DNA from 4 places in the Thioalkalivibrio sp. ALgr1 genome. Region 2 is predicted to be linked to each of the others. Evidence: predicted binding sites of a transcription regulator. Region 2 holds the regulator's gene; each other region holds the start of a gene.
What was found. Region 2 encodes sigma-54, which starts transcription at its own class of promoters, with help from an activator protein. Its sites were predicted from a motif close to TGGCANGNTNCNTGCTT; they were not measured.
Positions count from the first base shown of each region.

Region 1: a site for sigma-54 is predicted at 4,104-4,120, ahead of pepA (flocculation-associated PEP-CTERM protein PepA). Genes of this name have one in related genera too.
Region 3: a site for sigma-54 is predicted at 4,137-4,153, ahead of glnL (nitrogen regulation protein NR(II)). Genes of this name have one in related genera too.
Region 4: a site for sigma-54 is predicted at 3,298-3,314, ahead of glnA (glutamate--ammonia ligase). Genes of this name have one in related genera too.

Region 1 covers NZ_KB905132.1:316,776-322,309, reverse strand. Annotated here, with positions in the region: gene F466_RS0101590 (PilZ domain-containing protein) at 1-555, shown strand, start outside; gene F466_RS0101585 (acyl-homoserine-lactone synthase) at 599-1,417, shown strand; gene F466_RS0101580 (PEP-CTERM/exosortase system-associated acyltransferase) at 1,407-2,183, shown strand; gene F466_RS0101575 (ThiF family adenylyltransferase) at 2,183-3,058, shown strand; gene pepA (flocculation-associated PEP-CTERM protein PepA) at 3,181-4,011, opposite strand; gene F466_RS0101565 (class I SAM-dependent methyltransferase) at 4,249-4,917, shown strand; gene prsT (XrtA/PEP-CTERM system TPR-repeat protein PrsT) at 5,008-5,534, opposite strand, start outside.
Region 2 covers NZ_KB905132.1:849,434-854,967, forward strand. Annotated here, with positions in the region: gene kdsC (3-deoxy-manno-octulosonate-8-phosphatase KdsC) at 1-15, shown strand, start outside; gene lptC (LPS export ABC transporter periplasmic protein LptC) at 12-575, shown strand; gene lptA (lipopolysaccharide transport periplasmic protein LptA) at 568-1,092, shown strand; gene lptB (LPS export ABC transporter ATP-binding protein) at 1,143-1,871, shown strand; gene F466_RS0104065 (RNA polymerase factor sigma-54) at 1,930-3,423, shown strand; gene hpf (ribosome hibernation-promoting factor, HPF/YfiA family) at 3,426-3,764, shown strand; gene F466_RS0104075 (PTS sugar transporter subunit IIA) at 3,769-4,239, shown strand; gene hprK (HPr(Ser) kinase/phosphatase) at 4,307-5,338, shown strand; gene rapZ (RNase adapter RapZ) at 5,339-5,534, shown strand, end outside.
Region 3 covers NZ_KB905132.1:507,570-513,103, reverse strand. Annotated here, with positions in the region: gene F466_RS0102430 (dienelactone hydrolase family protein) at 1-11, opposite strand, end outside; gene F466_RS0102425 (tRNA (cytidine(34)-2'-O)-methyltransferase) at 130-594, opposite strand; gene F466_RS0102420 (dihydroorotate dehydrogenase) at 593-1,585, shown strand; gene ntrC (nitrogen regulation protein NR(I)) at 1,592-3,028, opposite strand; gene glnL (nitrogen regulation protein NR(II)) at 3,028-4,125, opposite strand; gene F466_RS0102405 (DUF4124 domain-containing protein) at 4,302-4,946, opposite strand; gene F466_RS0102400 (hypothetical protein) at 4,981-5,534, opposite strand, start outside.
Region 4 covers NZ_KB905132.1:423,742-429,275, forward strand. Annotated here, with positions in the region: gene glyS (glycine--tRNA ligase subunit beta) at 1-829, opposite strand, end outside; gene glyQ (glycine--tRNA ligase subunit alpha) at 890-1,834, opposite strand; gene F466_RS0102025 (cation diffusion facilitator family transporter) at 1,921-3,195, shown strand; gene glnA (glutamate--ammonia ligase) at 3,392-4,801, shown strand; gene F466_RS0102035 (lysophospholipid acyltransferase family protein) at 4,900-5,534, opposite strand, start outside.

The sequences.
Region 1 (5,534 bases), 530 kb from region 2:
CTGGCGGAGTTCTGGCATCCCGCCATGCTCAAGCGGAACTGGAGCGAGCGCCTCGCGCTGATGAACGACATCTACCGACAGCTCCATCGGTTCAGTGCCAGTGACGAAGAGTACGAGTCCTGGGCCGGACAGCTGGTGGAGGCCGTAATCGACCGGCTCGGGGAACCCCCGATTACGGATCCGGCTCAGGCCGATCTCTACGCCTGTTCGCCGAACCCGAGGCACTGGTCGGCCGCATTCGCCTGGCGCTACGGCCGCAAGACACCCGGCCGGCCCGAGCAGCGCTGCTGGCCTCGGTATGCGGTCAACCTGCTGACCGAGATCGGCATCCGAAAGGAGTGGCGCAAGTGCCGCCTGATGGATCTTTCGCGGGGTGGCGCGCGGATTGCGCTGGTCGGGCAGTACCCGTATTTGCCGCCGGATACCGCCTTGCAGCTAATGCTCCCGACCGCCGGGACCTTCGATGCCGTCGTGGTATCCGATCGCCGAGTGGGTCTGGGCCTGCGTTTTCTCAGGCGCAATGGCCCGGGTCAACGCATCGACACGACGGCTTGAAGGCATGCGCCTCTGGCCGGGGAAATCCGTATTGAATTACGCAATGGAGGACGAACGTTTGTATACCCATGCTGGCGTCGAACCGGGACGCCCCACCTCAGATCGTTGCCTGCCGGATGGGCACTCCCCGTCCTATCAGGTGTATCTCGCCACGGGCGCCCGGGCGCGTCGCATTCACTATCGGATGCGCTACGCGGTGTACTGTCTGGAGACTGGTTTCGAAGCGGCCGAGCGTTACCCGGAAGGTTTCGAGCGCGACATCCACGACGAGCACGCCGCTCATTTTCTGGTGCGGATGGGCGGGCTGTACGACGGCGGGCACTGGGTTGGCGCCATGCGTCTGATCCGGCCGGAGGCGGGTCTCCTCCCGACCATGGCCGCCGGGCATCTGTTTGAGGATGCCTTCGCGACGCCCAGGGTCGAGTCCCCGCGGGTGCTCGAGGTTTCCCGTCTGATTGCTCGTGGTTCACCGGAACGCGGATCGCCGCGTTTGCTGTATCACCTTTGCCAGGCCGCCCAGGCCTATGCCGAAGACCACGGGTATGACTATCTGCTGTTCATGATTCGACCAGCCCTCGCGCGTCTGCTCCAGCGCCACCATATCCCCATCGAGCTGTGTGGCGAGGCCTGTGATCACCGGGGGCTGCGGCTGCCGTTTCGTGCATTGACTGCCGAGTCCGGCCTGGCGCTGTCCGCCTGGCGCCGCCGGCTGGGGCTGGGCGACGCACCGGCGCGTCCCCACTATGCGCAACTGGCCGGGCACCCACCGTTCCCGTACCGCGCGGCGCCGGGGTACAAGCGTTGTTGGCGCCCGCGTGTGTATCACGCCCCAAGGGCTATGGAAGTGCCCTGTGCAGGATGACCCGCTCATCACGGCATTCTGCCGCTATTTTTCTCTGGTGAAGCCGGACAAGGAGCAGCTGGAGGCGGTGTACCGACTGCGCTACGAGGTCTACTGCCGAGAGTTTCGTTACGAGTCTCCGGAGAACTGCCCGGGCGAGCGCGAGATCGACGAATATGACGCCCAGTCCACGCATTGCCTGCTGGAGCATGTGGTGAGCGGTACCCACGCGGGCTGCGTCCGGGTCGTGCATGTCGACGCGCGTCAGAAGATCCACGAACTCCCGATGGAGCGCCACTGCGATAACTGCTTTTACGAGACCGAATTTCGCCCGGACCGGCTGGAGCGGGACGCGATCTGCGAGGTCTCCCGACTGGCCGTCAATGGCCTGTTCCGGCGACGTCTGGGGGAGTCGGTCACTCCTGTCGGGGACCTTCATCTGCTGAATGTGCCTCTGGAACAGGCGCGTACCTTCCCGCTGCTGGCGTTGAGTCTGTTCATGAGTGCGGTCGCCATGATGGAGATCGAGGGCCGCTCGCATGCCTTCGCCATGATGGAGCCGTCGCTGGCGCGCATCCTGCGTCGCCACGGCCTGAAGGTGAAGCAGATCGGCACGCTTCAGAACTACCATGGTCGCCGCGCGCCGTTTCATATTAGTCTGCTTACAGCCCTGGCCGGGATTCACCGTTCACCATCGCTGAGCCAGCTGTATGCACACTCCTATGCCAATCTCTCCGACCCCCATCCCTCCGACTCTCTCTGGGACGCGATTGCCAGCGCGGCCTGATGCCTGAATTCGACTATCACGCGGCGTTCCGGCGTACTCATGGCTGGGTGACCTGGCCGGAGATGGAACGCCTGCGCGGTGCGCGGGTGGCGATCGCCGGTCTTGGGGGTGTCGGCGGGAGCCATCTGCTGACGCTCGCCCGCCTGGGGGTGGGGCGCTTTCATATCGCGGATTTCGACTGCTTCGAGCTGCACAACATGAACCGCCAGGCGGGGGCCGGCATGTCCCGTTTGGGCCGACCCAAGGTCGAGGTCCTGCGCGAGATGGCGCTGGACATCAATCCGGAGCTCGAGATCACCACATTCCCGGAGGGGGTGTACCAGCACAATCTGGAGGCCTTCCTGCAGGGTGTGGATCTCTACGTCGACGGGCTCGACTTTTTCGTGTTTCAGGTCCGCCGCGAGGTCTTCGCCGCGTGCGCGGAGCGGGGGATCCCGGCGATCACCGTGGCCCCGCTCGGCATGGGGGCCGCATTGCTCAATTTCCGCCCGGGTGGTCTGTCGTTCGATGACTACTTCGACCTGCGCGATGGATTGCCCGACGAGGAGCTGGCGCTGCGTTTCATGATGGGCCTGGCCCCGTCGATGATGCAGATGGGCTATCTGGCCGATCCTGCCGCCGTCGACCTGAGGGCGCAGCATGGCCCGTCCACCGTGATGGCCTGCGAGCTGTGCGCCGGGGTGATGGGTACCGAGGCCCTGAAGATCCTGCTGGGACGTGGCCGTGTCGTCTGGGCCCCGCGCGGCGTTCACTTCGATGCCTATCGCCAGCGCCTCGCCCGCACCTGGCGCCCCGGTGGCAACCGCAATCCCCTGCAGCGCCTGCTGCTGGCGATCGGACGACGTCGACTCGCACGTCTCCGGGCCCAGGTCTGAACAGCAGCCATCCAGCCTCGCGTTTCGTATGTTCGGACATAAAAAAACCCCTCGTCCGAAGACGAGGGGCCGGGAGAGGCTTTCCACCCAGGGGGGAGCAGAAGGCCCAACCACAAGGGCTGCTAGGCAGCCAGGCCAGTCTCGCGGCGGCGGCGTCGCGTGGCGACGAAGCCGAGCATTACCAGCCCGGTTCCCAGCAGAAGCAGCATGCCCGGCTCGGGTACCCCGAACCACCGGGCGTCGGCCGAGCCGACCACATCAAAGGTAGTGCGCTGATCGACTTCCTCGAAACCCTCGATAAAGTCGAACTGACCCGATACTCGGACATTCATGTAGAACGGGTCCGGACTGGTGAAGAATTGCTTGCCTTCATCCGTCAGCATCCACTCGTTGAAGATGAGCGCGAAGCTGCCGATATCGTCCGAGCCGGGTTCAAAGCGACCCGCGCCCCGCTCGAAGATGTCGGACCAGCCTACGAGGATGTCATCACCCGTGCCGCCAAGGGCCACACCGTCGGCCGCATCGCCCGAGTTAAACCCGAAGGTGGTATCCAGATTCGGATCCAGGTAGAGCGCGATCGAGCCGGTGGTGCCGGTGAACTCGCCCGAACCCGCGTCGAAAGTCCCGGAGGACTCGAACACGGCATACAGGCCATAGAACAGATCACCGTCGTCCCCGCCGGCGCCCAGGCGATTGCTGACGCTTGTACCCCCAAGGAAGTACTGACCTACGTTCCAGTAGGCCGCCGCGTCGAAGGAACCGTCGGTATCGAGGGTCAGCAGCTCCTCATACCCGCCGGTAATACGGTCAACCTGACGTTCGCCGACCGCGATCGTCGAGAGATCGAGCTGCGAATCATCAATCGTGAAGACGCCGGCATGTGCGGTGCTCGCAAGCCCCAGACTGGCCACTGCCAGTACCGCCCCCAGCGCTGTTTGCTTGAACCTTTCCATGTTGTAATCCTCCACCAGTTAGCATCAATTTGTTTGGGTTAACGCTTACTTCCACTTCAATTTGCTAGTCGTCCTGTCTTGCGAGTGAAGTAAAGCAGGCTGCGTGCCAAAAGTGTTAACTATCGGATTTTCAAAGCGTTTGTTTTGTTTTTCATTGGTCCTGGAAAAGGGCTTTGTAAAAAAAACGGACGGCGGGGATTGGGGGCTCGGCCGTTCTTTCCGTGAAGGAGATGCCACATGTCCAAGCGTGCCAAGACCCGCGACGAGATTGCCGAGGCCTACAAGTCGCCACCGTGGTGGTACGACGCGCGGGGGTTTTTCATCCTGACCTTTGCCTACAACAGCACCCTGGGCGCCCAGATCCGGTTTTTTGGCCGCAACATGGGGGCCCGGCATCTGGAGATCGGCTGCGGTACGGGGACGTTGCTGGAGATGGCCCTCAAGTGGCGGCGCCGGCGCAAACTGCCGGAGAGCGAAATCGTTGGCGTGGATTACGCCGAATCCATGCTGGCGGGCGCGCGCCACCGCTTCGCAAAGGACGAGCACGTGACTGTCAAACACGCCGACGCCGCGGAGCTGCCGTTCGCCGACGGCGAGTTCGATACGGCCAACATCGCCAACTCGGTACACTGCTTTCCGGATGTGGACGGCGCCATCCACGAGGCCTTTCGGGTGCTCAAGCCGGGGGGCACCCTGGCCGCGAACGTCCTGCTGTATCCGCGCACGCCGCAGCCACTCAAATTGATTGCCGAACGCATCAACCGCTGGGGCATGCGCAAAGGCATCCTGCATACCCCGTACGAGGCCCGCGATATCCTGAGTCGCTTCACCAGCGCCGGGTTCCAGGTGGTCGACTCCTCGATCTCGGGCAATTGCTACAACCTGCTGTTGAAGAAATCGCAGTAGTCCTGGCGCCAGTTTCGACGCTGGCCGGAAAAGCAGAAGCCCACGCGGACGTGGGCTTCTGCTCGGCGCGTCTTTCTCGCTTTTCCGGTTTTACAGCGACTCGTGCAGCGACTGCGCCCGTTCGCGTTCCGGGAAATCTTCGTGGGCCTCCAGCAGTTCCGTCAGCAGGGCGCGCGCCTGTTCGGTTTCGCCGCTGGCCTGGTAGGCCTGTGCCAGATGGAACCCGATATCCGGTGCCTGCGGGCTCATCCGGTAGGCCCGCTGCAGGGTCTCCAGCGCGCTCTCGGTGTCGCCGCCCTCCAGCAAGACCACGCCCAGGGTGTCGAGAATCGCGGGCTGATCCGGGGCCAGTTCGACAGCCCGCTGGGCATACTCGCGGGCGCGGGGGTTGTCGGTCTCGCGGGCCAGCCATGCCGCATTGTTCAGCGCGATGACATCGTTGGGGCGCTGCTCCAGCACGGTTTCGTAGGTTTCCAGGGCTTCGGCCTCGTGGCCGGCGTTGATCTGCGCCGAGCCGAGCAGGTGGCGCGAGGCGAGATCATCGGGGTGGTCCTGCAGCCAGCCCTGCAGCGTCTCCAGGGCCGCGTCGGAATGGCCGGCCCGCTGCTGAACCTGGT
Region 2 (5,534 bases):
TACGTCGACGGATGAAGTGGGTGGCCGGACCGGTGGCGCTGATCCTGTTGCCAATGGCGGCGCTGGTGGCCGGCGCTGTTGCCAGCGAGCACGAGCCGGAGGGCGAGGTGACGCTGGAGATCGAGGGCTTCACGCTGCACGCGACTGGCGAGGACGGCGAGTTGAGTCACCGCCTGCGCGGGACGCGTCTGCGCGAGTTTGGCCGCGACGGCCCGCAGCTGATCGACGACCCCGACCTGGATATCTTTGACGCTGGCGGCATCGAATGGCACTGGACTGCGCCCGAGGCGCTGCACCGACCGATGGACGAGATCCTGGACCTGATCGGCCCCACGCGGGGGGTGCAGCCCGAGCGTGACGAGCGCGTGCGCACGGTGATTGAATCCGCCGATGTGAAGGTGGCGACCGACACCATGATCGCCACCTCCGATGCCCCGTCGACGCTGGAGCAGCCTGGCCTTTTCCAGCGGGGCACGGGTCTGCGCGTCGACTCGCGAGGGGATACCATAGAGCTGTTCCATGACGTGTACACGCTCTACAGCGAGTCGGGCGAGGAGGAAGCCGCAAATGACTGAACGTGGTGGGTCGTCGCTCGCCCGGGCCGGATGGCCCGTGCTGCTGGGCAGTGCCTTGTTGCTGCTGGCCGCGCCGGTCATTGCCCAGCAGCAGCCCCTGCCGGTGGAGATTACCGCCGATCGTGCGGAGATGGACGACCGGCGGGGCGTAAGCACTTATACCGGTGATGTGGTGGTGATTCGCGGGGACATGACACTGGAGGCCGACAAGGTCTATGTGCGCAGCCGCGACCGACGCCCTTACGAGATGGAGGCCCACGGCGAGCCTGCGCGGCTGGAGTCCCCGGACCCGGAGACGGGCGAGATGCGCATCGCCACCGCGCTGCGCATCGACTACCTGCTGAACGAGGACCGGGTGATCCTGACCGACCAGGCGCATGTGGTCACGGCAGCCGAGGAAGCGCGCGGCAAGCGCATCGTCTACGACCTGGAGACGGATGTGATCGAGGCCGAGCGTGGCGAGGCCGATGACGAGCGTGTACGTATCAGGATCCAGCCCCGCGAAGACGACGAATGAACGAGCTCGACACCAGCGCGCCCGCCGCGGCCGGTGGCGAATCTGCGCCGATGGCCGGCTATCTGACCGGCCGCGAGCTGACCAAGCGCTATGGCAAGCGTACGGTGCTGGATCGTGTCGACGTCGATCTGGCACCAGGGGAGGTCGTGGGCCTGCTGGGACCGAACGGCGCAGGCAAGACCACCTGTTTCTACAGCCTGGTCGGCCTGATCCGGCCCAATCGTGGCCGCATCACGCTGGGTGACCGGGACATCACCCGGGCCCCGATTCATTCGCGGGCCCGAGCCGGGCTGGGCTACCTGCCGCAGGAGGCCTCGATCTTCCGTCGGCTGAGTGTTTGGGACAACCTGCAGGCGGTGCTGGAGCTGCGCTCGGAGCTCGACCGCCACGAGCGACGCCGCATCGGCGATGCCCTGATCGAGGAGTTCCAGCTGGAGACCGTGCGCCACAGCCCTGGGATTGCCCTGTCCGGGGGCGAGCGTCGCCGCGCCGAGATCGCGCGGGCACTGGCCGGTGACCCGCGCTTTATCTGCCTGGACGAACCGTTTGCCGGCGTGGATCCGATTTCCGTGGGTGATATCCAGGCCGTGATTGGGCATCTGGCCCAGCGCGGGATCGGTGTGCTGATTTCCGACCACAACGTGCGCGAGACCCTCGGAATCTGCGACAGGGCCTATATTCTTAGTGAGGGCCGCATCCTGAGCGCCGGGACCCCGCAGGAGCTGCTGGACGACCCCCAGGTGCGCCGCGTGTATCTCGGAGAAAACTTTCGACTGTGAACATTGATCAGTGTTTCCTTAAGATGATCTTGATGGTCACCATGGACCTCAAACCGCGATGCTGAAACCCGGGCTCAATCTGCAGCTGGGGCAGACGCTGACGATGACCCCGCAGCTGCAACAGGCGATCCGTCTGCTGCAGCTTTCCACGCTGGAGTTGCAGGCGGAGATCCAGCAGGCGCTGGAAAGCAACCCCATGCTCGAGCAGGTGGAGGACGAGGGCGAGGAGGCCCCGCCCGAGCGCCCGGAGGAAGGGGGCGAACGGGTCGACGGGGATCGCATGCAGGCCGACACGGCTGGCGATGACGTGATCCCCGAGGAGTTGAGCACCGACAGTCGCTGGGACGACATCTACGAGCCCGCCCCGAGCCCACGCGGCCTGGACGACCGCGACCCGCTGGAGAATACCTCCGACGGCGAGGACGAGGGCCTGCAGGACCACCTGCTCTGGCAGCTGCATCTGAGCCACCTGACCCCACGAGACCAACGGATCGGGGCGGCGCTGATCGACGCGATCAGCCCGGACGGCTATCTGGACAGTGAACTCGAGGCGCTGGCGGAGATGATCAGCCAGGGCGAAGACGAGCCCGTGGGGGTCGACGAGGTCGAGGCGGTGCTGCACTGGATTCAGCAGTGCGACCCGCTGGGCGTCGGTGCGCGGGACCTGCGCGAGTGCCTGGAGATCCAGCTGCGCCATTTGGCGCCGGATGCCCCGGCGCGTGACGCGGCTCGAGCCATCCTGGAAAACGGCATGGAGAGCCTGGCCAAGCGGGACTACCGAGCCCTGCAGCGCCAGTCCGGCGTGCGCGACCCGGACGAGCTGGCGCGGGCGCTGGACCTGATCCGCACCCTGAATCCGCGGCCCGGTGCCCAGATCAGCGAGTCCACTTCGGAATATGTGGTGCCGGATGTCTATGTCCGCCATGACCGCGATGGCTGGCGCGTGGACTTGAACCCGGAGATTGCGCCGCGCATTCGCATCAACGATCTCTATGCGGGCATGGTGCGGCAGGTCTCCGATGCGCGTGATAGCGCGTTTATGCGCGATCAGTTGCAGGAGGCGCGCTGGTTCCTGAAGAGCCTGCACAGCCGGAACGACACCCTGCTGCGGGTCGCCCAGGCCATCGTCGTGCGCCAGCAGGGGTTTCTCGAGCATGGTGAGGTTGCCATGCAACCGCTGATCCTGCGCGATATCGCCGAGACCCTGGAGATGCACGAATCGACCATCTCGAGGGTGACTACACAGAAATACATGCACACCCCGCGTGGGGTATTCGAGTTCAAGTACTTCTTTTCCAGTCATGTTGGCACAGCCGATGGCGGCGAATGCTCGGCGACCGCGATCCGTGCCATGATTCGGGAATTGATTGGTGGCGAGACCCCGAACAAGCCACTGAGTGATGCAAAACTGGCCCAGATCCTGTCGGATCGGGGCATTAATGTGGCCCGACGCACCGTGGCCAAGTACCGCGAGGCTATGCACATACCGTCTTCCAGCGAACGCCGGCAGATGGCGAGTATGCCCAGTGGAACCAAGCAAAAAGGAGCCTGACCATGCAGATCAACCTGACCGGCCATCACGTCGATATCACCGACGCCCTGCGCGACTACGTGAACGAAAAGTTCGCGAAGCTGGAACGCCACTTCGACAAAGTGATCGACGTGCATGTGGTGCTGACCCACGAGAAAAACCAGAACCTGAACAACAAGGCGGAGGCCAATCTCCAGGTCAGCGGCAATCACATCCACGCCGAAGCCAGTCACGAGGATATGTATGCGGCGATTGATGGCCTGATCGACAAGGTGGATCGTCAGCTGATCAAGCACAAGGAAAAGGTCAAGGACCATCACCGCGCCGAGGGTGCCCAGCGCAACCGCGAACAGGCCCTTTAACGCAATGACCATTGCCGAGCTGATCACCCGCGCCCGTATCCGGCTGGAGCCCGAGTGTTCCAGCCAGAAACGGGCGCTCGAGACCCTGGCCGAGTTGCTGGCCGTCGGCGGCGAGGAGTCCGCCGGCCCGGCCAGCGGGGCCATCTTCGAGGCCCTGTCTGCCCGCGAGAAGCTTGGCTCCACCGGTCTGGGGCATGGCGTGGCCATCCCGCATGGGCGTCTGGCCGAGCTCGATGCCCCCCGGGTCGCGGTCCTGCGGCTGGACCAGGGGGTCGACTTCGACGCCATGGACCACGAACCCGTGGACATCCTGATCGCACTGCTGGTGCCCGAGGCGGCGACCAGCGCGCACCTGGACCTGCTGGCGCAGCTGGCTCGCGGTCTCTCGCAGCCCGACAATATCGCCTCGCTGCGCCGTGCCGGCGACGCGGACGCCCTGGAACGCGAACTGACCCGGGCCTTCGGCGACGCCTGAACATGGCTCTCCCGGCAGTACTTTCTCTCTTACGACGCCCCGTGCCAGCACTGCCGGAGATTCGTGCATGAACGAGGCACTGGGAGAGGGCGGCATCGCGCGCGACATCACCGTAGAGGTCCTGATCCAGGCGATGGGCAATCGCCTGGATCTGCGCTACGTACACGGCGAGCAGGTCGCACCGGATCGCAACCTGGTCGGCGGTGACGGCGACGACCTGCCCCTCGCCGGGCACCTCAACCTGATCCGGCCTAACCGTATCCAGGTGATCGGCGATTTCGAGGCGCGCTATATCGCGCGGCTGAGCGATGATCAGCGCGAGCAACTGATCCTGGAGATGGCCTGCACCGGGACGACCGCGGTGATCTTCGCCGAGGACACCTGCCCGTTCTCGGAGATGCCGGACGTCCCCGATGAGCAGCTGCCGCTGATCTTGTGCTCCTCGACCAGCAGCCACGAGATTATCTCCCTGCTGCGCTATTTCCTGCAGCAGCGGCTGGCCCATTTCGAGGTGCGCCATGGCGTGTTCATGGAGATCCTCGGCATTGGCGTGCTGATCAGCGGGGCCTCCAGCGTGGGCAAGAGCGAGGTGGCGCTCGAGCTGATCTCGCGCGGGCACCGGCTGATCGCCGACGACGCACCGGAGTTTGCCCGCATCGCCCCGGATATCGTGCGCGGACACTGCCCGGCCCTGTTGCAGGATCTGCTCGAGGTCCGCGGGCTGGGCGTGCTGAACGTCCGCGCCATGTACGGGGATTCGGCGATCAAGGGCGGCAAGTATCTGCGGCTGATTATCGACCTGCGCGACCACGGCGAGCCCTCGCCGGTGCCGGATGACCGCCTGAATGGCCGCCGCGGGGAGATCGGCATCCTCGGGCTGCGTATCCCGCTGATCAGCCTGCCGGTCGCGCCGGGGCGCAACATCGCGGTGATGATCGAGGCGGCGGTGCGCAACCACATGTTGCACATGCAGGGCTATGTCGCCGGCGACGACCTGCGCGCACGTCAGCGCCGGCAGATGAGCGGCGAGCCCGAGGAGCCGCCGTACCACCGCGCGATCCCTGCAACCACCGTCCCCAACCCGGACCCGGAGGGCTGAATGCGACTCCTGCTGGTCAGTGGTCTGTCGGGCTCCGGCAAGACGGTCGCCCTGCATACGCTGGAGGACGCCGGCTATTTCTGTGTCGACAACCTGCCGCTGCCGCTGCTGCCCGGGCTGATCGAACAGGTCCGCAGTGGCGATTACGACGCGGACGAAGACCGGCATCTGGCGGTCGGGGTGGATGTCCGCAGCG
Region 3 (5,534 bases), 340 kb from region 2:
GCAGAAACCATGAATCCCGAACCCCTTCTTATTGGAGCCGCGCAGAAGACCCAACTGGGGGTCCCGCAGCCGTGAGCCACGCCTTCGAGCTTAGAGCAAAGCACGGCGTCCTGCCCAGCACATCGGACCCTAGACCCCGCCCGGAAAACCGAGTTGGCGCCAGGCCTCGTAGACGACCACGGCCACCGCGTTGGAGAGGTTCAGGCTGCGGCTATCGGGCTGCATGGGCAGACGCAATCGCTGTTCGGGAGGCAGTGCGTCGAGTACCGCTTGGGGCAGTCCGCGGGTCTCCGGCCCAAACAACAGGGCATCACCGGACTGGAACCCGGCCTGGTCGTAACGGGCCTGCCCGCGCGTGGTCAGGGCGAACTCGCGCTGCGGCCGGATCGATTCCCGCCACCGTTCGAGGCTGTCATACTCTTGCACCCGGGCCAGCTCGTGATAGTCGAGCCCGGCGCGGCGCGCCCGGGCGCTATCCAGCTCGAAGCCGAGCGGATGGATCAGGTGCAACGCCGCCCCGGTGTTGGCCGCCAGACGAATAATATTGCCCGTGTTCGGCGGGATTTCCGGTTCATAAAGGACGATGTGAAGCATGAGTGATTCGCGCACCGATCCGCGGCTGGCCGTTGATTTCTGCGGGCTGCATTTGAACACGCCGCTGGTGCTGCTGTCCGGCTGTGTCGGCTTTGGCGAGGAATACACCCGGGTTGCCGGGTTCTCCAATCGCGACGCGGGTGCGATCTGCCTGAAGGGCACGACCGGCCAGGCGCGACTGGGCAACCCGCCGCACCGCGTCTACGAGACCCCGGACGGCATGCTGAACGCGATCGGGCTGCAGAATCCGGGCGTGGACCGGGTGGTGGACGAGATCCTGCCCGCGCTGGATTTCGAGGAGACGCGCTTTTTCGCCAACGTCTCGGGCTCCACGATCGAGGAGTACATCGAGGTCACCCGGCGTTTCGACGACTCGCCGATCGATGCCATCGAGATCAATATCTCCTGCCCCAACGTGAAAGAAGGCGGCGTGGCGTTCGGCAACGACCCGGAGATGTCGGCGCGCGTGGTCGAGGCCTGCCGCTCCGTGACCTCCAAGCCGTTGATCACCAAGCTGTCGCCCAACCAAACCGACATCGGTGAGAATGCCCGCCGCTGCATCGATGCCGGGACCGACGGGTTTGCCGTGATCAACACCCTGATGGGGATGGCCGTCGACGTGGAAAACCGCCGCGCGGTGATCGGCAACAACCAGGGCGGACTCTCCGGCCCGGCGATCAAGCCGATCGCGCTGTTGAAAGTACAGCAGGTCTATCAGGTGGCCGCACCGCATAATGTCCCGATCATCGGCCAGGGCGGCGTGATGAATGCGCGCGACGCGCTGGAATTCCTGATCGCGGGCGCCAGCACCGTGGGCGTGGGTACCGGGCTGTTCTACGATCCGCTGTGCCTGCCGAAGATCCTGGACGGCATCCGCGACTACATGGATCGCCACGGCATCCAGCAGGTCAGCGAGCTGACCGGGAGCCTGCAGCTCAACAGCGCGATCTCCGCCTGCGCCGCCCCGGCCCCGGAAGACCCCACGACCTGATCTGCCCTACTCGTCGTCGATGCCCAGCTCCTGAATCTTGCGAGTCAGGGTGTTGCGGCCCCAGCCCAGCAGGGCAGCGGCCTGCTGGCGATGCCCACCGGTCACATTCAGCGCCTCGCGAATCACCGTACGCTCCAGTTGTGGCAGAACCCGGCCGAGCAGGTCGCGCTCGCCCTGTTGCCAGTGCTGCCGAGCGACCTGGGCCAGCTCGCTGGTCCAGTCACGCGGCGTGGCCATCTGCGCGTCCGACAGGCCTCCGTGGGTCTCCATGGGCGGCGCATCCTGATGCAGCTCGGCCGGAAGGTCGTCCAGGTGCACCTCACGTCCCGAGGCCATGACCGTCAGCCAGCGACAGGTGTTCTCCAGCTGGCGAACATTACCCGGCCAGGGCAGACGCTGCAGCTCGCGCACCACCTCCGGCCGCATGGTCTTCGCCTCGACCCCCAGTTCGCACGCCACCTCGGCCATGAAGTGCTGCACCAGCAGCGGGATGTCCTCCGGGCGCTCGCGCAACGACGGCACATGGATACGGATCACGTTCAGGCGATGGAACAGATCCTCGCGGAACAGCCCGGCGCGCACGCGCTCCTCGAGGTCCTGGTGGGTGGCGGCGATGATGCGCACATCCACCCGGATCGGGGTATGCCCACCGACGCGATAGAAGGTTCCGTCCGCCAGCACCCGCAGCAAACGCGTCTGCAGGTCGAACGGCATGTCGCCGATCTCGTCGAGGAACAGTGTGCCGCCATCGGCCTGCTCAAAGCGGCCCTTGCGGCTCTGGCTGGCGCCGGTAAAGGCGCCACGCTCATGACCGAACAGCTCGCTCTCCAGCAGGTCTTTCGGGATCGCGGCGGTGTTCAACGCGATCAATGGCTGATCGGCCCGCGGGCTGTGCTGGTGCAGGGCCCTCGCGACCAGCTCCTTGCCAGTGCCGGACTCGCCGTTGATCAGTACGGTGATATTGCTGCGCGACAGACGCCCGATCGCGCGGAACATCTCCTGCATCGCCGGCGCCTCGCCGATGATGGGGGTGTCCTCGATCCTGGCGCCACCCTCGGCATTTTGCTGCGCAGTCGCCCGCGCCTCCAGCGCACGCTGAACAAGGGCCACGGCCTCGTCGACATCGAACGGCTTGGGCAGATACTCGAAAGCCCCGGTCTGGTAAGCGCCGACCGCGCTCTCGAGATCCGAAAACGCCGTCATGATGATGACCGGTGGCGGATCCGGGCGGGTCTGCATACGGGCGAGAAAATCGAGGCCGTTCAGCCCCGGCATGCGGATGTCGGCCACCACCGTATCCGGGGCCTCGTCAGTCTCCAGCGCAGCCCAGGCCGCGTCGGCCGTCTCGAACCCGCGCACATTGATACCGGCGCGCTGCAGGGCGCGATCCAGCACCCAGCGGATCGAGTCGTCGTCGTCAATGATCCAGACGATGGGGTCCATCAGTTGCCGGCCTCCTTGGCATTTTGGGGTTCGATCGGCAGCAGGATGTCGAACGAGGTGCTGCCCGGTCGCGAACGGCATTCAATGAGTCCGTTGTGCAACTGGATCAGGCTCTGGGCGATGGGCAGGCCCAGGCCGGTGCCCGCGGCGCGGCCGGTCACCATCGGGAAGAAGATGCGCTCGCGGATCTCCTCCGGGATGCCCGGGCCGTTGTCGCGCACGCTCAGGCGCGCCACCAGGCGGTGGCGGTGACCGGAAATGGTGTACTGGCGCAGTACGCGCGAGACCAGGGTGATCTCGCCGCCCTCGCTCAACGCCTGCACCGCGTTCTGCACCAGATTCAGGATGGCCTGCACCAGCATGTCGCGGTCGGCCTGCACATCCGGGATGCTCGGGTCGTAGTCGCCGCGGATCTTCAGACCCAGCGGCAGTTGCACACTGACCAGGCCGCGCACGTGCTCCAGCACCTCGTGGAGGTTTACGGCCTCGAGGCGGGGCAGGTTGTTCGGGCCCAGCATGCGATCGACCAGGCTGCGCAGCCGGTCCGCCTCGCGAATGATGATGCCGGTGTATTCCTTCAGCCCGTCGTCATCCAGCTCGCTGGCCAATAGCTGCGCCGCCCCGCGCAGGCCGCCCAGCGGGTTCTTGATCTCGTGGGCCAGCCCCCGGGTCACCGCACGCGTGATCGCCTGCTGCTTTTGCAGCTGTTCCTCGCGACTGATCCGTTCATGGCGATCAATGGCGTTAAGTTCAAACAAGAGTTGTGGCTCGCGGCCATCGTCACCGCGCAGAGGCGTGATGGTGATGTCCGCCAGGAAGGGCTCGGCGCGCAGTGGCTCCATCTGTCGGGCGCGCAGGGTAATCGGCTGATCGAGTGACAACACCGACCGCAGCCGATTGGACAGGCTGCGGTCGAGCCTGAGGCACTGCCCCAGTCCGTGGCCGACGATACGCTCGCGGCTAAGCCCCAGCAGGACCTCGGCCGCACTGTTCAGGCTGACCAGGCGCAGCTCGCCATCCGTCACCAGCACGGCAGTTGACAGGTCGTCCCACCAGGGCCATGGCGCTGGGGCGGGCTTGGCAACAGGATTGTTCATCAACGGGCCTCAAGCAGGAATCGCGCCAAACAGGGGCACAGCACAGGGTGGATCATCCGCGGGCAGGAGAGCGCCCAGGCAAGGCGGCCGTGGCGGCAATCACCAAGCGCCGCCCCATTATAGTGCAAATACGGCACCATATTGGGGCAGAATGCGCACGGAGTTGGTGCGGCCGACTAGTTCTGCGGAATCTGCTGGACCTGGGGCTGAGGTGCGCGCGGGGCCTGGGGGGCCCGCGGGGCGCCGCCCTGGGGGAATTGCTGCGGGCGCTGTTGTTGCTGCTGTTCGCGCGGGATCGCGATGCGCAGCACGTTGAACTGGATGGTGTCGCTGCTGGCGAGCTCCTGCCCGGCGTCGTCTTCTACTCGCGCCTGCAGGCTGTATTCGCCGCGGTTGAGCCCCTCGAAGGTGATACTGGAGCCGGTGCTGTCGCCAGCCTCCTCGCCGTTCAGCAGCCAGACGACGCGATGGCCGGCCTCGGTATCCAGGGCGGGCTCCAGCGCCACCTCGGCGGTGACATTGCCGTCATTGGCACGCACGCCGGCCCCGTCCTCCGGCTGCGTAATCGCGACGCGTTCGTAGCCACTGGCATCGGCCTCCTCTTGCTGAGGCCGCACCGGACGTTCAAGGATCTCTCGGGCACCCTCGAGCGGCACCCCGCGCATGGGCTCACGTACATCGACCGACTCGCTGGCGCTGCCCTCGGGAGGACGGTCGCCAAAGTGCACATTGCCCTGGTCGTCAGTCCAGCGATAGACCTCGGCCTGGGTGAGCGCCGGCAGGCACATCGCGACTAGAAACAGCGCCCAGACCTTGTTCATCGTCGATCTCCTTGGGCCGAAACCCCCGAGCCACCTACGCGGCACGTACCCACATGCCCTGCACACGGGCGGCGTGCCCCTGCAGCGCAACGAGCCGCTGGCGTTCGGCCTCGCCCGTCGCGCCGGATTCGCGACGACCGATCCAGTCGTCCAGTGCGGCCAGGCGCAGCAATGTCGGTGCGGCCCCGCGCTCGATCGCGGCCAACGGGCGTCTGGCATGGTAGCCCGCAAGCAACGCGCGGTAGGCATCGGCTCGAATCTCGCCGGCCTCGTCCACCGCAATCGCCAATGCGATGCGCGCGAGCTGCCAGAAAGCGGGCACCGGCGCCGGCGGCATCACCAGATCCGCGAGCCCGGCCCCTTCCGAATAGACCCGCACCGAGTGCCAGTAGCTCCCGGCCAGCGGCAGATCCTCGAAACGATAGAGGCTCTGGTGGTGGAGTTCGGCATCCAGCGTCTCCCGCTCGCCGGCCAACAGCGTCTGGCCCAGGGCATCGGCGCGTTCGCGCAATAGCTGCTGCAGCACCCCGCGGCGATAGCCCGTGGCCTCCGGCATCGCACTCGCCGGGTGCAGGGCCTGCCAGCTCG
Region 4 (5,534 bases), 430 kb from region 2:
CCTCCTGCGGGACATCCAGGAAACGCGGATCGAAACCGCCGGTCAGGGCCACCGGCCACTCCACCAGCGCGGTCACCTCGTCCAGCAGGTCGGCATCGACCAGTGCGCGCCCGCCCAGGGCCTTGGCCTGCTCGTGCACCTGCGCCAGGATGTTCTCGCGCCGCGCCTCGAACGACGGCTCGACAAAGCCAGGGCTGCGCAGCCGCTCGGCGTAGTCGTTGCCGCGCTTCAGCTCCAGCGCACCGGGCTGGTGGAAGCGGTGACCATGCGTGGCCCGCCCGGCGGTCTGCTCCAGCACCGTCATCTCCAGCACCTCGGTCCCGTGCAGGACGACCAGCCAGTGCGCGGGGCGCACGAACTCGGTGCGGCTGCTGCCCCAGCGCATGCGCTTGGGCGTGGGCAGGGCCTCCAGCGCGGCCTCCAACATCTCCGGCAGCAGCTCGCCGAGGGCGCGGCCCGGCTGCATCTGGCGGAAGACCAGGTATTCGCCCTTGTCGGTGGTCTCGCGTTCCAGGCGCTCGACCTCCACTCCGCAGGAGCGGGCAAAGCCCAGCACCGCCTTGGTCGGCTCGCCGGCGGCGTCGAAGGCGGCGGCCACGGCCGGGCCGCGGCGCTCCTGGAGCTGGTCGGGCTGGCGCGCGGGCACATCGGGGAACAGCACGGCCAGCCGCCGCGGGGTGGCGAAGGCCTCGGGCGCGCCCGGTTCCAGCCCGGCCTCGCGCAGGCGGGTGGCCAGGCCCTGGGCCAGGGCGTCACGCAGGCGGGGCAGGGCGGTGGGGGGCAGCTCCTCGGTGCCCAGTTCGATCAGGAGTTCGCGGGCTTCAGCCATGTCGGGTCCAGTTCGGGTCCATCAGGGCCGCGCGGTCGGGCGCACGGTCCGGAAAAGGGTTCAGGCGGCGTCGGGCTTGTTCGCGTCGTCGTCGGCGCATAGCGGGAAGCCCAGGGCCTCGCGCGACTCGTAGTACTTCTGGGCGACGTTTCGCGACAGCTCGCGCACGCGCAGGATGTAGCGCTGGCGCTCGGTGACCGAGATTGCGCCGCGAGCATCCAGCAGGTTGAAGCTGTGTGACGCGCGCAGCATCTGTTCGTAGGCCGGCAGCGGCAGGCCCAGCTCGATCATGCGATCGCTCTCGTTTGCGTGCTGGTCGAAGGCGGCGAACAGGGCATCGCGATCGGCATGCTCGAAGTTGTAGGTGGACTGCTCCACCTCGTTCTGGTGATAGACGTCGCCATAGGTCACCGGGCGGCCGTCCGGGCCGACGGTCCAGACCAGGTCGAACACGCTCTCCACCCCCTGCAGGTACATCGCCAGGCGCTCCAGCCCGTAGGTGATCTCGCCGGACACCGGGTGGCAGTCCAGCCCGCCCACCTGCTGGAAGTAGGTGAACTGGGTGACCTCCATGCCGTTCAGCCAGACCTCCCAGCCCAGGCCCCAGGCGCCGAGGGTCGGGGACTCCCAGTTGTCCTCGACGAAGCGCACATCATGGGTGAGCGTGTCGAAGCCCAGGGCCTCCAGGGAGCCCAGGTAGAGGTCCTGGATGTCCGGCGGCGACGGCTTCAGCAACACCTGGAACTGGTAGTAGTGCTGCAGGCGGTTGGGATTGTCGCCATAGCGCCCGTCGGTGGGTCGGCGGCTGGGCTGCACATAGGCCGCGCGCCACGGCTCCGGCCCGATCGAACGCAGGAAGGTCGCCGGATGGAAGGTACCGGCCCCCATCTCCATGTCGTAGGGCTGCAGGACCACGCAACCGTGGTCGTTCCAGTAGTCCTGCAACCGGCGGATCAGGTCCTGGAAGGTGGGGCTGCTGCTGGACGGGGTGCGTTCGTGCGCCATGCGGGATCCCGGGTCAGGGCAAAGCGGACAGTATATCGGCCGGGCTCCGGCTGCGGCCACCGCTGAAGGCAGTGCAAGCGTCTTGCATGTGGCGGAGGCACGCCCATACTGAGGGCCTGCCCCTGTTCGGGAGGGATGTCCTGAGCGACCCCCGCGCCAACTCCGAGGCCACGATCTCGCCCGAAAACGGCCGGCGCTACCGTGCCACGCGCCGGGTAACGGTCGTGGGCGCGGTGGTGAATGCCTTTCTTGCCCTGGCACAGCTGCTGAGCGGATGGCTGCTGAACTCGCAGGCGCTGATCGCCGACGGCGTGCACACCCTGTCGGACCTGATCACCGATGGTGTGGTGCTGTTCGCCGCTGGCAAGGCCGCGGCCTCGCCCGATCATGACCACCCCTACGGACACGGGCGTATCGAGACCCTGGCCACCGTGGTCGTCGGTGTGTTCCTCGCACTGGCCGGCCTCGGGATCGCCTGGGCCGCCGGACAGCGGCTGATGGATACCAACGCCGCGACCGCGGGGCCGGCACCGGCCGCGCTCGCCTTTGCGGTGCTGACGCTGGTGGCCAAGGAGGGGCTCTATCAGTACACCCACCGTGTGGCGAAACGGATCGGCTCGCGGATGCTGGATGCGAACGCCTGGCATCACCGCACGGATGCGATCTCCTCGCTGTTCGTGCTGGTCGGGGTCGGGGCCGCGGTGGCGGGCTTCCCGTGGGCGGATGCCCTGGCGGCGCTGATCGTTGCCCTGTTCATCCTGCATATCGCCGGGCGCCTGATCGTGCGCAGCGCGGCCGAACTGATTGACACGGCACTGGATCCGGAGGAGGTCGCGCGCATCCACCGCACGATCATGGAAGTGCCCGGGGTGAAGGATGCGCACATGCTGCGCACGCGGCGGCATGGGAGCGACGTGGTCGCCGATGTGCATATCCAGGTCGCCCCGATGATTTCGGTTTCCGAGGGACACCGGATTGCCGATGCGGTGTACGGGGCCGTCACCCAGCGCCACGAGCGGCTGCGCGATTTTACGGTCCATGTAGATCCGGAAAACGACGAAGATCAGGCTCGAAGCTCGAACCTGCCCCTGCGTCCGGAGATCGCCGAAGCGGTGCGCGAGGCCTGGGCCGACACCCCGGAACTGGATCGCCTGGAGCAGCTTTCCATGCACTATCTGAACGGGCGCATCCACCTGACCCTGACGCTGCGCCTTGACGGGGCATGCACGCCCGTGGACCTGAACGCGCGGGGCGAGGGCCTGTCACAGTCGCTGCAGGGCCATCCGCGCCTGAAGGACCGGCTGGGTGAGGTGAAGATCCTCTATCGCCCATGCACCACTGGCGTGCAACAAAAGACTTGATGCACTACTGTGGTGCCGATGGCGCACGGATATTGTGCAGCCCGCCGCGTGGTACGGGCCTGATGAGTCCTGAACGACCGTCACAGGGCCAATCGAACGAACTGGCATGATGCCTGCATAGAACCGATTCAACGCCGGCCGGGCTCGAATCGGCGCGGCGAACCCAAAGACCAAGAGCAAACCTAAGGAGACTCCCATGTCCGCAGCCGACGTGCTGAAGCAGATCCAGGAAAAGGAAGTCCGCTTTGTCGACTTCCGTTTCACCGACTCCAAGGGCAAGGAACAGCATGTAACCGTTCCAGCCCATGACCTCGACGAAGAGTCGTTCGAGGAAGGCAAGATGTTCGACGGGTCGTCGATCTCCGGCTGGAAGGGCATCAACGAGTCCGACATGATCCTGATGCCGGATGCGGAGTCCGCGGTCATCGATCCGTTCTTCGAGGACATGACGATGAACATCCGCTGCGACGTGGTCGAGCCGGCCACCATGCAGGGCTACGACCGCTGCCCGCGCTCCCTGGCGCGTCGTGCCGAGGCCTATCTGCAGAGCACCGGCATCGCCGACACCGCGCTGTTCGGGCCGGAAAACGAATTCTTCGTGTTCGACGACGTGAAATGGGGCTCGGACCTCTCCGGCTCCTACTGCCGCGTGGACTCCTCCGAGGCCTCCTGGAATTCCGAGCGCGTCTACGAAGACGGCAACATCGGGCACCGCCCGGGCGTGAAGGGTGGCTACTTCCCGGTGCCGCCGGTCGACAGCCTGCACGACATCCGCTCGACCATGTGCGAAGTGATGACCGAGATGGGCCTCGTTACCGAGGTGCACCACCACGAGGTGGCCACCGCCGGCCAGTGCGAGATCGGTGTCGGCCCCGCAACGCTGACGCAGAAGGCCGACGAGGTGCAGGTACTGAAGTACGTGGTGCAGAACGTGGCCCACATGCACGGCAAGACCGCGACCTTCATGCCCAAGCCGATCGTCGGCGACAACGGTTCCGGCATGCACGTGCACCAGTCGCTGTCCAAGGACGGCAAGAACCTGTTCTCCGGTGACCTGTACGGCGGCCTGTCCGAGACCGCGCTGTACTACATCGGCGGCATCATCAAGCACGCCCGCTCGCTGAACGCCTTCACCAACCCGTCCACCAACAGCTACAAGCGTCTGGTGCCGGGCTTCGAGGCGCCGGTGATGCTGGCCTACTCCGCGCGCAACCGCTCCGCGTCGCTGCGCATCCCGTTCGTGATGAGCCCGAAGGCCCGCCGCATCGAGCTGCGTTTCCCGGACTCCACCGCCAACCCGTACCTGGCGTTTGCCGCGATGCTGATGGCCGGCCTGGACGGCATCCAGAACAAGATCCACCCGGGCGACGCGATGGACAAGAACCTCTACGACCTGCCGCCGGAAGAGGAAAAGGGCATCCCGCAGGTCTGCCATTCGCTGGACCAGGCGCTGGAAGCCCTGAACCAGGACCGCGAATACCTGACCCAGGGTGGCGTGTTCACCGACGACATGATCGATGCCTACATCGACCTGAAGATGGAAGAAGTCACGCGCATGCGCATGACCACCCATCCGGTCGAATTCGACATGTACTACAGCCTGTAAGGCATCCGCATCCGGCCCCTCGGGGCCAGATGCACCGGCCGCCGCGACCTTCGGGTCCGGCGGCTTTTTTTGTGCTCGGAACCTGGCTCGACCGGGTGTCAGCGATAGGGGTTGGGCTGGCCCTCGGGGGCCGGGTGGAAACGCTTGTAGGCCCAGTTGTACTGCTCGGGGCAGCGCCGGACCAGGGCCTCCACATGGGCGTTGATCGCGGCAGCGGCGCGGGCGAAGTCGCGGTCGGCAACCTCCGGCCCGGCCTCGATCTCGTGATAGCGAAACCCGCGCCCCTTCGGCAGGCGCTCGGCGAACAAGAACACGACATGGTCCTCGCGCCCACGCAGCAGGCGCGGCAGCAGGGTCATGGTCAGCGCCGGGTGGCCGAAGAACGGCGCATGCGTACCCGAGGCGCCCTTCGGGCTCTGATCCGGCAGGATGCCGATGATCTCGCCGCGATCACGTGACTGCTGCAGCACGCGCAGCCCGGAGCGGTCGGCCGGGGCCAGGGTCGCGCCGGTGGAGGCGCGGGCGTCGCGCACCCAGCGGTCGATCTCGGGGGTCTTGAACGGGCTGTACAGGGTGGCCATCGGCCCGTGGCAGGCGGCCTGCAGCCCGGCGAACTCCCAGGAACCCAGATGCGGGGCACACAGGAACAGCGCCCGCCCGCCCTCGCGTTCGCGCAGGCGGGCGTAGCGGGGCGGCTCGACCGCCAGTCGCTCGAGGGTTTGCGGCGTAGCCT